Regions from separate parts of the Stenotrophomonas sp. YJH_SMC_133 genome, predicted to be linked through region 2. Evidence: riboswitches for the same ligand, from Rfam matches in the RefSeq annotation. Region 2 holds a riboswitch; the other holds the start of a gene.
What was found. A riboswitch is a leader RNA that binds a small molecule or an ion and turns the genes downstream of it on or off. The one in region 2 is predicted to bind cobalamin.
Positions count from the first base shown of each region.

Region 1: linked by a shared signal. The riboswitch ahead of AC5P78_RS07035 (epoxyqueuosine reductase QueH) and the one ahead of btuB (TonB-dependent vitamin B12 receptor) in region 2 are both predicted to bind cobalamin.

Region 1 covers NZ_JCAFTW010000004.1:98,193-104,350, reverse strand. Annotated here, with positions in the region: gene AC5P78_RS07050 (LysR family transcriptional regulator) at 1-712, opposite strand, end outside; gene purU (formyltetrahydrofolate deformylase) at 827-1,678, shown strand; gene pncA (bifunctional nicotinamidase/pyrazinamidase) at 1,886-2,512, opposite strand; gene AC5P78_RS07035 (epoxyqueuosine reductase QueH) at 2,568-3,254, opposite strand; cobalamin riboswitch at 3,416-3,645, opposite strand; gene AC5P78_RS07030 (nicotinate phosphoribosyltransferase) at 3,779-5,188, opposite strand; gene AC5P78_RS07025 (bifunctional nicotinamide-nucleotide adenylyltransferase/Nudix hydroxylase) at 5,253-6,158, opposite strand, start outside.
Region 2 covers NZ_JCAFTW010000009.1:68,740-74,897, reverse strand. Annotated here, with positions in the region: gene btuB (TonB-dependent vitamin B12 receptor) at 1-1,534, opposite strand, end outside; cobalamin riboswitch at 1,650-1,872, opposite strand; gene AC5P78_RS14160 (histidine phosphatase family protein) at 2,016-2,594, shown strand; gene AC5P78_RS14155 (TfoX/Sxy family protein) at 2,686-3,048, opposite strand; gene AC5P78_RS14150 (GAF domain-containing protein) at 3,045-3,527, opposite strand; gene bioD (dethiobiotin synthase) at 3,596-4,279, shown strand; gene AC5P78_RS14140 (aminotransferase-like domain-containing protein) at 4,355-5,803, opposite strand; gene msrA (peptide-methionine (S)-S-oxide reductase MsrA) at 6,059-6,158, opposite strand, start outside.

The DNA.
Region 1 (6,158 bases), on a different contig from region 2:
TGCCGGCACCGGCCGCCGCCAGCGTCGCCAGCGCATCGATGTCATCGCAGACCATGCTCGGTGGCAGCGCGGCGTCCACGCGCTGGCCGTCCTTCAGCAGGCCCCAGCGCAATGGCCGGCCATCGGTGGGGAAGCGGTGCAGCAACCCGCGATGACCGCCCAGATCGGAAGGCTGTTGCGGGACGCCGTGCGCCTTCAGGTAGGCCGGCGAGGCACAGAACACGAACGGAACACGCGCCAGCTGCCGCGCGACCACCCCATCCTCCAGCTGCGCCCCGATGCGGATGCTGGCATCCACCGCTTCCGGCCCATGCTGCACGGCGCGGTCGGTCAGGCGCAGCTCCAGCTGCAGTTGTGGGTAGCGCTGCTGCAGTGAAGGCAACAAGGGGGCAAGCACGTGGCGACCGAAGGCGCTGCTGCTGGCGATGCGCAGCGGCCCGGCCGGTTCGATGTCACCGGCGGTGACCATCGCCTGCGCGCGCGCCAGGTCGGCTTCGATGTGGCGCACCTGCGCCAGGTACAGCGCGCCGGCCTCGCTGAGCGCCAGCTGCCGCGTACTCCGGTTCAGCAACCGTACGCCCAGATGGGCCTCCAGCCGGTTGATGTTCTGGCCGACCGCGGTGGCGCTGATGCCAAGGATGCGGGCCGCGGCGGCAATGCTGCCGGTCTCTGCGGTGCGGGTGAAGCTGCGGATCAGTTGCAACAGGTTCATGACCGACCAGCTTGCCACGGGAAGGTCCAAGTATCGCTTGGTACTGAACCAAGCAGGCCGGTTGCACCCGTGATCATCCGGCCGCTGGGCAGGGCGCTGCCCTACACTGTAGCGATGCGCCCCGATTCCATTCTTACCCTGTCCTGCCCCGACCGCACCGGCATCGTCTACCGCGTGTCCGGCCTGCTGTTCGACCACGGCTGCAACATCCTCGACGCCCAGCAGTTCGGCGATGAGGAGAGTGGCCGCTTCTTCCTGCGCGTGCACTTCGACCGCGATGCCGGCCTGCCGCTGGAGACCGTGCACGCCGCCATGGCCACGCTTGCCGAAGGCTTCGGCATGGACTGGCAGCTGCACGATGGCCGACGCCGCGCCCGGCTGCTGGTGCTGGTCAGCAAACAGGGGCATTGCCTCAACGACCTGCTGTTCCGCGCCCACAGCGGCCAGCTGAAGGTGGACATCGCAGCAGTGGCGTCCAACCACGCCGACTTTGCGCCGCTGGCGGCGTCCTACCAGGTGCCGTTCCACCACCTGCCGGTGACCGCCGATACACGCGCGGTGCAGGAGCAGCAGATCATCGACCTGGTCGAGCGCGAGCGCATCGACCTGGTGGTGCTGGCGCGCTACATGCAGATCCTGTCACCCACGCTGTGCCGCGCGCTGGCCGGCCGTGCGATCAACATCCACCACAGCTTCCTGCCCAGCTTCAAGGGCGCGCAGCCGTACCACCAGGCACACGCGCGTGGGGTCAAGATCATCGGCGCCACCGCGCACTATGTCACCGAGGACCTGGACGAAGGCCCGATCATCGAACAGGACGTGGCCCGCGTGGACCATGCGATGGCACCGCGTGAACTGGTGCGGCTGGGCAGCGATACCGAATCGCTGGTGCTGGCACGCGCGGTTCGCCGCCATGTGGAGCACCGCATCCTGCTCAATGGGCATCGCACGGTGGTGTTCCGGTAATCGCCCATCCCGCGTCCGCCGGGCATGGCCCGGCACTACCGAATCCTGGTTTCATCCAATGAAAAGCCCCCGGTTCGGCCGTCCCGCGATCTGTAGGGGGGCGTAGTTGGGGGGCTGGATGAATCGATTGTGTTGTTGTGGGCAGGAGCGCGCAAGCGGCATAAGCGACGTGCGCGGTAGCGCCGGGCCATGCCCGGCGGTCACGCCTCAGACGATCGCGATCCCCGCCTTGCCCAGCGCCTCGCGCACCATCACGTCGTTGGCTTCGGTCACCGGCTTGGTCAGCTCCCACAGGAACTTCACCCGGAAGCCGGACTTCACCGCGTCCTGCGCGCTCCACAGCACGCAGTAGTCACGGGCCAGGCCGCATACGTGCACTTCGCGGATGCGGCGTTCATGCAGCCAGCCGGCCAGGCCGGTGGCCGGGCGCTCGCCATCGGGGCCATGGTTCTCGCGGAAGGCGCTGTACGAATCCACCTGTTGGCGCGTGCCCTTGCGCAGGATCAGGTCGGCCACGGTCCAGTCCACGCCCGGGTGCAGGGCGGCACCGGCGCTGCCCTGCACGCAGTGGTCCGGCCACAGGGTCTGCGGCTGCGCGTGCAGCAGGATGGTCTCGAACGGGCGTTGGCCGGGGTGCTGGCTGGCGAATGAGGCATGGTCGGCCGGGTGCCAGTCCTGTGTTGCCACCACGGTGCGATAGCGGCGCTGCGCCAGCAGATCGGCAATGGGTGCCACCAGCGCATCGCCCTGGTCGCAGGCCAGGGCGCCACCGGGCATGAAGTCCGGCTGCAGGTCGATCACCAGCAGGGCGACATCGGCGGGCAGGGCGGTCATGGCAGTTCCGGTACAACAGAAGGGGCGACCAGCGTGGCCGCCCCATGCCTGCACGTCAATCGTCCTGCGGCGTCCCAGCGTCCTGCCCGTAGTACAACAGGCCGATCTTGATCCGCTCGCGGCCATTCTCGCGGCGATGGCGGTTGGCATCGCGCAGCGAGTACACGCAGCCGCAGTATTCCTGCTGGTAGAACTGCTCGCGCTTGCTGATCTCGATCATGCGGCTGGCACCGCCGCCCTTGCGCCAGTTGTAGTCCCAGTACTGCAGGCCTTCATAGCGCGAGGCGGCGCGGATGCCGCAGTCGTTGATCTGCGCCATGTTCTTCCAGCGCGAGATGCCCAGCGAAGAACTGATGGTGTCGTAACCGTGCTCGTGCGCGTACAGCGCAGTGCGCTCGAAGCGCATGTCGAAGCACATCGTGCAGCGGATGCCGCGTTCGGGCTCGTTTTCCATGCCGCGTGCACGGCTGAACCAGTTGTCGGTGTCGTAGTCGCAGTCGATGAAGGGAATGCCGTGCTGCTCGGCGAAGCGGATGTTCTCCTGCTTGCGCAGCTCGTACTCCTTCACCGGGTGGATGTTGGGGTTGTAGAAGAAGATCGCGTAGTCGATCCCGGAGGCGGTGATCGCCTCCATCACTTCGCCGGAACAGGGCGCGCAGCACGAATGCAGCAGCAGGCGCTTGCCGCCGGCGGGCAGGGTCAGGGTGGGGCGTTGGAGCTCTGTCATCGTCAGGTACCGCATGGACCGCCGGCAACGGCGGTGGCCCATGCATCAGCGCGTGGGTGAACGGGTCTGGCCGGATACCGTGAACAGGACGCGCGCGGCCACACCGCCTGCACGCGCAGGACGACGACGGCCCCGGCAACCTCCCCGCGGAGATTCCAGGTCGAGTCAGGGGACGGTCGTGTCCCCCGGCCGGGGCCGGTATTCGGGCTGATGGACTCGGGCCGCAGCCCACCTACTACCTGCCGCTTCCCAGGCGCGAGCCCAGTGCTGTTGGCAGGATTCGTTTCCATTCACCGCTGCGGGGCAGCTCCGGAATGGACGCGCGAGGCGCCTTCACCGGATTCCCGTTTAAATCCCTCCCCGCGCCGCAGCGATGGGAGGGATACCTTCGGCGTGTGCAAGGTGGACCTGTTGGTGGCGCCGGTCAAGAGCGCAGGGGTCAGAACCCGCTGCGCTGCAACGGGATCCGACCCCAGCGGAAGGAAGGGGTCGGATCCCGCTGCCACGCAGCGGGCTCTGACCCCGGTCGGGATGCACCTTCAATGCCCCACGGCCGCCCGCGTGCGGATGTCGTCCAGCCGCTGGTCGTACAGAAGATGGCCGTTCTCCCACACGGTCACCATTGCGTCCTCGAAGCCGTCCGGCAGGGTGTCGTCGCCGTTGGCCGGCAGTGGCACCGTATGCAGGCTGCCATCGTCCAGGTGGCGCAGCAGGCGCATGCGGCCGCGCTTGCTGGCCTTGCCGGCGTCGGTGACCGGATCCTTGTAGACGTCGATCCACTCGCCCTCGACCCGTGCGGCCGAGCACTTCAGCGCGAACTTCTGCGTATCGCGGTCCAGCCGCTGCAGCAGCGCACCGCCCATGCCGAAGGCCACGTTGTCGGCGGCGTAGCCGTCGTCGGTGATGCGCTGCAGGATCGCGCGGATGGTGTCCGGATTGATGCCATCGCCCTGGATCACCCGCACGTGGTTGAGCACGCGATAGCCCTTGCCGTTGATCGCGTGGCCGAAGGCTTCATCCAGCCGGCGCAGGCTTTCGGCCACCACCTCCACCGGGTCACCCGAGTCGGGACGGATGACCAGGGTGGCGCCCGACGCGATCACGTCATCGCGCAGGGTGGTGCCCCAGTGTTCGCTGATCGCGCGGTAGATGTCATAGCTGTCCGACACCACCGCCACGATCGAACCGGGCTTGCCGAACTGGCGCAGCATGTTGCGATAGGCGTCCACCTCGCGTTCGCGGCCCCAACTGGTGATGGTGCTGTGCTCGGCGGCCGGAATCGAATAGCCGGCCATCGGCGCGTGGTAGTGCGCGCGTGCCAGGCACAGCGCCGACACGGTATCGGTGCCGAGGAAGTTGACCAGGTGCGCGGCACCGCCCAACGCGGCCGATTCCAGGCTCGATACACCGCGCGCGCCGAAGTCGTGCAGCTTGAACGGCAGCTGCTCCTGCGGGTCGTCGCTGGTCTGCTGCAGGAACGCGGCGATGGTCTGCCGTGCGTGCCAGCTGATGGTGGCCACGGTGACCGGATACCACACGCGCAGCAGCAGCGTTTCCAGATACGACGGCACCCAGAACGCAGCCGGATCGGTCGACTCGATGGTCATCAGTGCCTGGTGGGTGGGCACCACGCTGCCCTCGGGAACGGCGCGGATGCGCACCGGCAGGTGGCCGCCAAGCCGGTCGACGATATCGCGCCAGCCGGCCTCGTTGAACGGTTCGCCGTGCGCGGCGAATACCGCAGCAGCGTCGTCGATGTCGGCGTGGGTGACCGGTCGTGCCAGCGCGTCCTTGAGGATCGCCTGCAGGCCGAAGAACACCGTGCGATCGTGCAGGCCGCCACGTGATTCGACGTAGAAGAACGTGGCATCGGTACCCGGCGGGTACTGCAGCCAATGGCTGGCCTTGTAGCTGTCGGTGTTGAGGAGAAGATTATCGAGGTAGTGCATGACGGAAGCTCCTTCGCGTCGAGTGACACCAGCGGTCTGTCCGCCAGTGGGGAGGCCGGGCCTGTCAGCCGCGGCCGAGGAAATACTCCAGGATGTGCAGGTGGTCTTCGAACAGCTGCGGGCCCATGTCCAGGGCTTCACTCACCGGTATCCAGCGCGCCTTGTCAGCGTCATCGCCGCCGCGCACCGGCGGCAGTTCACCGGCCGGGAATTCGAAGTGGAAACCGTGGGTGATGGTGCGGCCGCGCTGGCTGCGGTCGGGGTGGTCGAAGACCTGCTGGCCCTTCAGCGACCCCTTCAGCACCGGCAGCGGAATCTTCAGCCGGGTTTCCTCGCGTAGTTCGCGCAGGCAGCTGTCGAGCAGGCTCTGTTCCTGGCCGACGAAGCCGCCGGGCAGCGCCCACAGCCCCTTGCCGGGTTCCGAGCGGCGACGCACCAGCAGCACGTGGCCCGAATGCACCACCACCGCATCGGTGGTGACGAAGGTGGGCGCGTAGGGCGCATCCTTCCAGGCGGCCTTGTACTGTTCGATGAAGCGGTACTCGGCCACCAGCTGGCCATAGGCAGGCGCGCTTTTGCGGAACGCTTCAAGCATGTCGTACACCGGCGCCGGCACATTGCCACGCAGCATCAGCAGCGCACCGTGGAAGTCGACGTCGCCGGCTTCGAACAGGTAGCGCCGCAGCTCGGTGGCCGACAGGGTGGCGGTGTGCTGCACGTCCACCAGCGGCCACTGCGGGAACTCGCGCAGGTAGTAGCTGGACGCGTCCTTGTCCATGCCGATCAGGCCTACCTTCGCATCGGCGGCGGCGCCGTCGTTGCGCAGGGCTTCAGCCACCTGGCGCTGCACGTTGGCGATCCACTGCGCTTCGTTGTACAGGTGGTCACGCAGCGGGCGGATCAGCAGACGGTCGGTGTGGCCATCGAGGGCGGCCTGGATCATCACGGCGCGTTCGGCCACGGTCCAGGG
Region 2 (6,158 bases):
TGCTGCCGCCGGTGCGGTTGCGCGGGTCGGTGTAGCTCAGCTGCGCGTTGATGTCGAAGCCGGCCAGCAGCACGCCGCCGGTCAGTTCGGCACCGCGGATGCGGGCCTTCTCCACCTGCTGCATCTTGAAGGTCGCCGCATCGTAGGTGATCAGATCATCGATGCGGGTTTCATACACATCTAGGCCCCAGTGCCAGCCCTGGCCCTGCTGCGAAACGCCGAGGTTGGCACTCTTGGACTTCTCCGGCTTCAACGTCGGCACGCCGCTCCACGGGTCGTACAGATCGCTGAAGGTCGGTGCCTTGAACGCCGTGCCATAGCTGGCGTTGAGGCGCAGGCCGTGGCCCAGCTCCATGGCCCAGCCAACGCTGCCGGTAGCGTGGTTGCCGAACTGCTGGTTGTCGTCGTTGCGTGCGCTGGCCTGCAGCTGGTGGCGGCCGAAGCGGCCCTGGTACTGCACGAATACGCCGGTGTTGCGGCGGCTGTCGACCAGGTAACCCGCGCTGCTGCCATCCAGGTTGTCTTCGCTCCAGTCCACGCCTGCGCTCAGCAGCTGGCCCTCGGCCACGCCGAAATCGCCCTGCAGGGAGGCGCTGTCGCGGTGGGTCTGTGCGCTGCCACGTGCACCGAAGTCGCCGAAGTTGTCCGACTCGTTGTCACTGCGGCCGACGTTGGCGGTGAATGCCAAGCGCTCGGACGGGGTGTAGCGCACCTTGCCGGCCAGCACCTGCTGGCGGGTTTCCGAATAGTTGTAGTAGCCGTCGTAGTGGTTCTTGCCGTCGGCGCGCAGGGCGCTGCCTTCCACGTTCCACTGCTCGTTGAAGGTGTAGCCACCGCGCAGGCTCTTGGACAGGTTGCGGTAGCCGTCGCGATCGGGCTCGTCGGCGAAACAGCCGGTGAACAGCGTGGCCGAGCCGCGGCAGGCATCGATGCCATCGGAATGCTGGTAGGCGATATCCGCACCGAACCAGCCGCGTTCGGTACCGCCGCCAATGCCACCGCTGGCTTCACGCAGGCCGTTGCTGCCACCGCCAAGCTGGAAGTGCGGGGCGAAATCGCCCTGGTTGCGGCGGGTGAAGATCTGGATCACGCCACCGATGGCGTCGGCGCCGTACAGGCTCGACTGCGGGCCGCGCACGATTTCCACGCGCTCGATCTGCGCCAGCGGCAGGTCCTGGTACATGGCCAGGCCGAGGTCGGCGCTGTTGATGCGCACGCCGTCCACCAGCACTACGGTGTGGCCGGAATTGGTACCGCGCAGGAACAGCGAGCTCTGCTTGCCGAGGCCGCCGGCATTGGCCAGGTTGATGCCGGCGCGACCGCGCAGCAGTTCCTGCAGCGAAGTGGCCTGGCTGGATTCGATCTGGGCGCGGTCGATCACCTGCGCCGGCGCGATGCTGTCCTGCAGGGCGATCGGGGTGCGGGTGGCAGTGACCAGGATCTGGTCGAGCGCGGTGGTGTCATTGGCGGCCTGGGCCAGCGCGGGCAGGGCGGCCAGCACGGCCAGGGACAGCATTCGGGACTGCAGCTTCATGGGGGACTCCGGGTGCCACGCACGCCCGCGTGGCGAAGGGGAGGAGCCGCGAAGGCAGGCGTGCGCCGATGCCGCAGCGCACGCCACGGTCATCCAGCGCCATGCCCACCGCATCGCGACCTGAGGCTTCCGGGCCGGTCTCCGGGCTTGCCGCCGGGTGGCGCGAGGCCACCGTCCAGGCGCCTTCCCATGCCTGCGGCACAGTGGCGGTGTTGCCTGGAACTGACGTGCTTACCGTTGCGGGGGCAGCGCCGGCCTGGCGTGGAATCACGCGTCACCGGCTTCCCGTTTCAACCTGCCGGCCATGGCCGCAGGTCACCTGGAAGTGCGCGCAGTCTACGGCATCGCAGGCCGTCCCGTTGCGTCGCGCCTGCGCGACTGCCTTTGCTGTGCCTTTAGAATGGTTGCTCGATCCCGTGGTGCCGTTGCCGATGTCCGCCCGTTTTCCGCTGTACCTGCGTCGCCCGTCCGGGACGCGCGCATGATCCTCGACCTGGTCCGCCATGCCGGCAATGGCCGTGATGAGTTCCTTGATGGCCGCAGCGACCCACCGCAGCTGGCCGGCCTGCCACAGGAGCTGGTCGAGGCCTACGCCGGGCAACGCTGGGAGCGGGTGATCAGTTCACCGCGGTTGCGCGCGCTGCATACGGCGATGGCCCTGGCCACGCCGCGTGGGCTGGACGTGGAAGCGGACGAGGAATGGGAAGAACTGGACTTCGGCGATTGGGACGGGCGGTCGCTGTTCGACCTGCCGGAGGATGCACTGGCGGCCTTCCATGCCGACCCGCACGCGTTCCCGCCGCCCAATGGCGAGAGCTGGGGCCACTTCGAGCGGCGCATCGCGCGCGCGCTGGATCGCCTGCTCGATGATGACGATCCGGTGCCGACGCTGGTGGTCAGCCATGGCGGCCCGTTGCGCATGGTGCTGTCGCAGGTCTGCGGCCTGCCGATGTCGCTGTGCTGGGCGCTGCGCATCGACCACGGCACGCGCCTGCGGGTGTGGCTGGAGCGCGGTGAGATCGGGCTGGTGGGTGAGCTGCTGGAGCTGCAGCAGCCCTGAGCGCACTCGCCGGGCATGGCTCGGCGCTACCGATCCCGCATCACACTGGTAGTGCCGGCCGCTGGCCGGCATCCCCAGGAACGCGGATGCCTCAATCCTCGTCCGCGCCCTCGGCCACGCTGTCCTCAGCGTCATCGTCGGCATCGAAGCGCTGCTCATGCACCGGGCCCGACGCCGGGCCGGCTGCCTTCAGCGGATGCGCAGCGATGCGTGCTTCGTAATCCTGCACCAGTGCTTCACGCTGTGGCTCGCTCAGCTCCTGCCAATGGCAGTCCAGCAACGCGCCTTCCAGCGAGTACAGCAGGTTCAGGCTGGGCTTGAAGCCGGCGCGCTTGACCTTGACGAAGGCGCCGACGGCTCCGATCGCGACCAGGTCGTCGCGGCTGCGCAGGCCGACCTGGCGCAGCCACGCCGCACTTTTCGGGCCGATGTTGCGCAGCTTCGGTGCGCTCATCCCAGCGCCTCGACGAACACGCGGGCGATGGCTTCCAGGCCAGCCTGGTCGTCGGCATCGAAGCGGCCGACCTTCGGGCTGTCGATGTCGAACACGCCGATCAGTTCATCGCCGCGCAGCAGCGGCACTACCAGTTCCGAGCGCGAGGCCGAATCGCAGGCGATGTGGCCGGGGAAGGCGTCGACGTCCTCTACGCGCTGGGTCACGCGCTGGCTGGCGGCGGCACCGCACACGCCTTTGTCCAGCGGGATGCGCACGCAGGCCGGCAGGCCCTGGAACGGGCCGACCACCAGTTCCTTGCCGTCGTACAGGTAGAAGCCCACCCAGTTCAGGTCGGGCAGGGCGTGGTAGACCAGGGCCGAGAGGTTGGCCGCGTTGGCGATGCGGTCGGACTCGGCGTAGACCAGGCCACGGGCCTGTTCCAGCAGCTGGGCGTATTGTTCCGGCTTGCTGCCGGTGAGCGAGGCATTGGCGAACATGCCAGCAGTCTAGCAAGCGTGCCGGGCCAGCGATAATGCACACACTGTTGCCCTGTTGGAGCCCGTCGATGCCGTTGCCCGCCACGCTGCCGCCCGCCCTGTTCGTCACCGGCACCGATACCGAGATCGGCAAGACCGCGGCGAGCACCGCGCTGCTGCATGTGCTGCGCCGGCGTGGCCTGCGTGCGGTGGGGATGAAGCCGGTGGCCAGCGGCAGCGAAGACCTGGGCCGGGGCCTGCGCAACGAAGACGCATTGGCGCTGCAGGCGGCCAGCTGGCCGGTACCGGACTATGCCGATCTGAACCCGTATGCGTTGCGCCAGCCGCTGGCACCGGAGCTGGCCGCTGCCGAGGACGGCGTGCAGGTGGAGCTGGCGCCGATCGTGGCAGCGTTCGAGCGGCTGCGTGCGCAGGCCGATGTCGTGGTGGTGGAGGGTGTTGGCGGTTGGCTGGCACCAGTCTCGGCCACGCTCGACCAGCTCGACCTGGTGCGCGCATTGCGGTTGCCGGTGTTGCTGGTGGTGGGCATGCGGCTGGGCTGCGTCAACCACGCGCGTCTGACCGCGCAGTCGTTGCAGGCCAGCGGCGTGGAGTGCCTGGGCTGGATCGGCAACCACATCGACCCGGCGATGCAGCGCCAGGATGAGAACATCGCAACGCTGCAGCAGCGCCTGCCGATGCCGTGCTGGGGGCGGCTGCCACATCTGCCGGGAGCGGATGGCGAAGCGTTGAGCACGCATCTGCTCGATTGACCTGGGGTAGTGCCGGCCGCTGGCCGGCAACCTCGATGTATCCACCTGCGTGCAGTTGCCGGCCAGCGGCCGGCACTACCGTGCTGCGGCCGCCAGCTCCCGCGCGATCGCACCCAACCGCTCCACCGCGCCGATGAAGCGTGCATCCAGCGTCTGGCAGCACGACAGCCGCAGGCAATGGCGATACCGCGCGCCGCGTGAATACACCTGGCCGGGCATGAACACGATGTCCTCCTGCAGTGCACGCTCGAACAGCTCGCGCGTGTCCACGCCGGGCAGTTCCAGCCACAGCAGGAAGCCACCCTGCGGTTCGGTGGCGCGGGTGCCGGCCGGGAAGTGTTCGGCCACCAGCTGGCGCAGCCGTCCGACCTGTTCGCGGTACAGCCGGCGCATGCGATGCAGGTGGTGCTCGTAGCTGCCCGCTTCCAGATAGGCCGCCACCGCGTCGCCCAGCAGCTGCGGCTCGCCGCCGGTGGACTGGAATTTCAGCAGCGCGATGCGCTCGGCGAAGCGGCCGCCATCGAGCCAGCCGATGCGGTAATCCGGCGCCAGCGTCTTGGAAAAGCCGCCGACCACCATCACCCAGCCACCGCGATCGAAGGCCTTCAGGAGCGGTGCCGGCGGTTCGCAGAACTGCAGCTCGGCATACACCGCATCTTCGATCAGCGGCAGCTGGCGTGCGTTGACCAGTTCGGCCAGGCGTTGCTTGGCGGCGGTCGGCATGGTGCAGCCGAGCGGGTTGTGCACGGTCGGCATCACCACCAGTGCGGCCAGCGGCGTGTGCTCCAGCAGCGCATCCAGCGCATCCACATCCAGGCCGAGCTGCGGGTGGGTGGGCAGTTCGATGGCCTGCAGGCCGAGGTTGGCCAGCAACGGGTAGAGGTTGAAGTAGGACGGCGCCTCGATGCCGACCGCATCACCGGGCTGGGTGACCGCGCGTAGCGCCAGCTGCAGCCCTTCCATCGCACCGTGGGTCAGCAGCAGGCGTTCGCTGTGGGTATGCAGGCCCATGCGCGGGCCGCGGCGCACGATCTGCGCCAGCAGCCGTGGCGAGCCGTTGGGGCGTGCATAGGTCTCCACGGTCTGCTGGCCATGGCGCAGTACCTGCGCCGTGTGCTTGGCCAGCTGCGCGCCGGGGTAGAACTGGCGACCGCGCGGGCCGGCAAAGGCCAGGTCGATCACGCCGGGGCGGCGCTGTGCTTCCAGCACGCGGGCCATCAGTACCTGCTGCAGCGGCGCGGTGGGCGCAGAAGGCGTGTCGCGCAGCGAACGTTCCGGCACCGACAGCCGCGGCGCCACCTCGAAGCCGGCTTTCGGCCGCGGAATGACCAGGCCAGCGTCTTCCAGCTGGCGGTAGGCGGCAATCACCGTGTTCAGGCTGAGCCGGCGCTGCAGGGCCATCTGCCGCAGCGAGGGCAGGCGGCTGCCGACCGGAAGGCGTCCGCCGTGGATGGCCTCGGCCAGTTCGTCGGACAGCCGTTGGTAGCGGGGGGGGATCATTGCGCTCTGATCATCTGTATCCATCGAGTTTCCCGCCATCTGGTGCTGTACCCATGATGACGGCGAGCCTAGCATGTCGTTGTCGGCCGGGCCTGATCGGGGCACGGCCGGTACTTTCCAAGCGCACGGCTGGATGGCCGTGCGTCTTTTTTTGGTAGTGCCGGCCGCTGGCCGGCATTCCCTGGAACCGCAAGAGCCGGCCAGCGGCCGGCACTACCCGGATCGTTACCGCATTGGCAGGAGCGTCACCGAGCGCCAGCCGGCCCCACGGAAATGCCGTCAGCGCATCGGCACCAGCACCGCATCGCGCCGGTACAGCCCCGGGAACTGCCTGCCCAGCGCGGCCAGCTTCGGCGCGTCGTAGTAGCGGATGTACGCG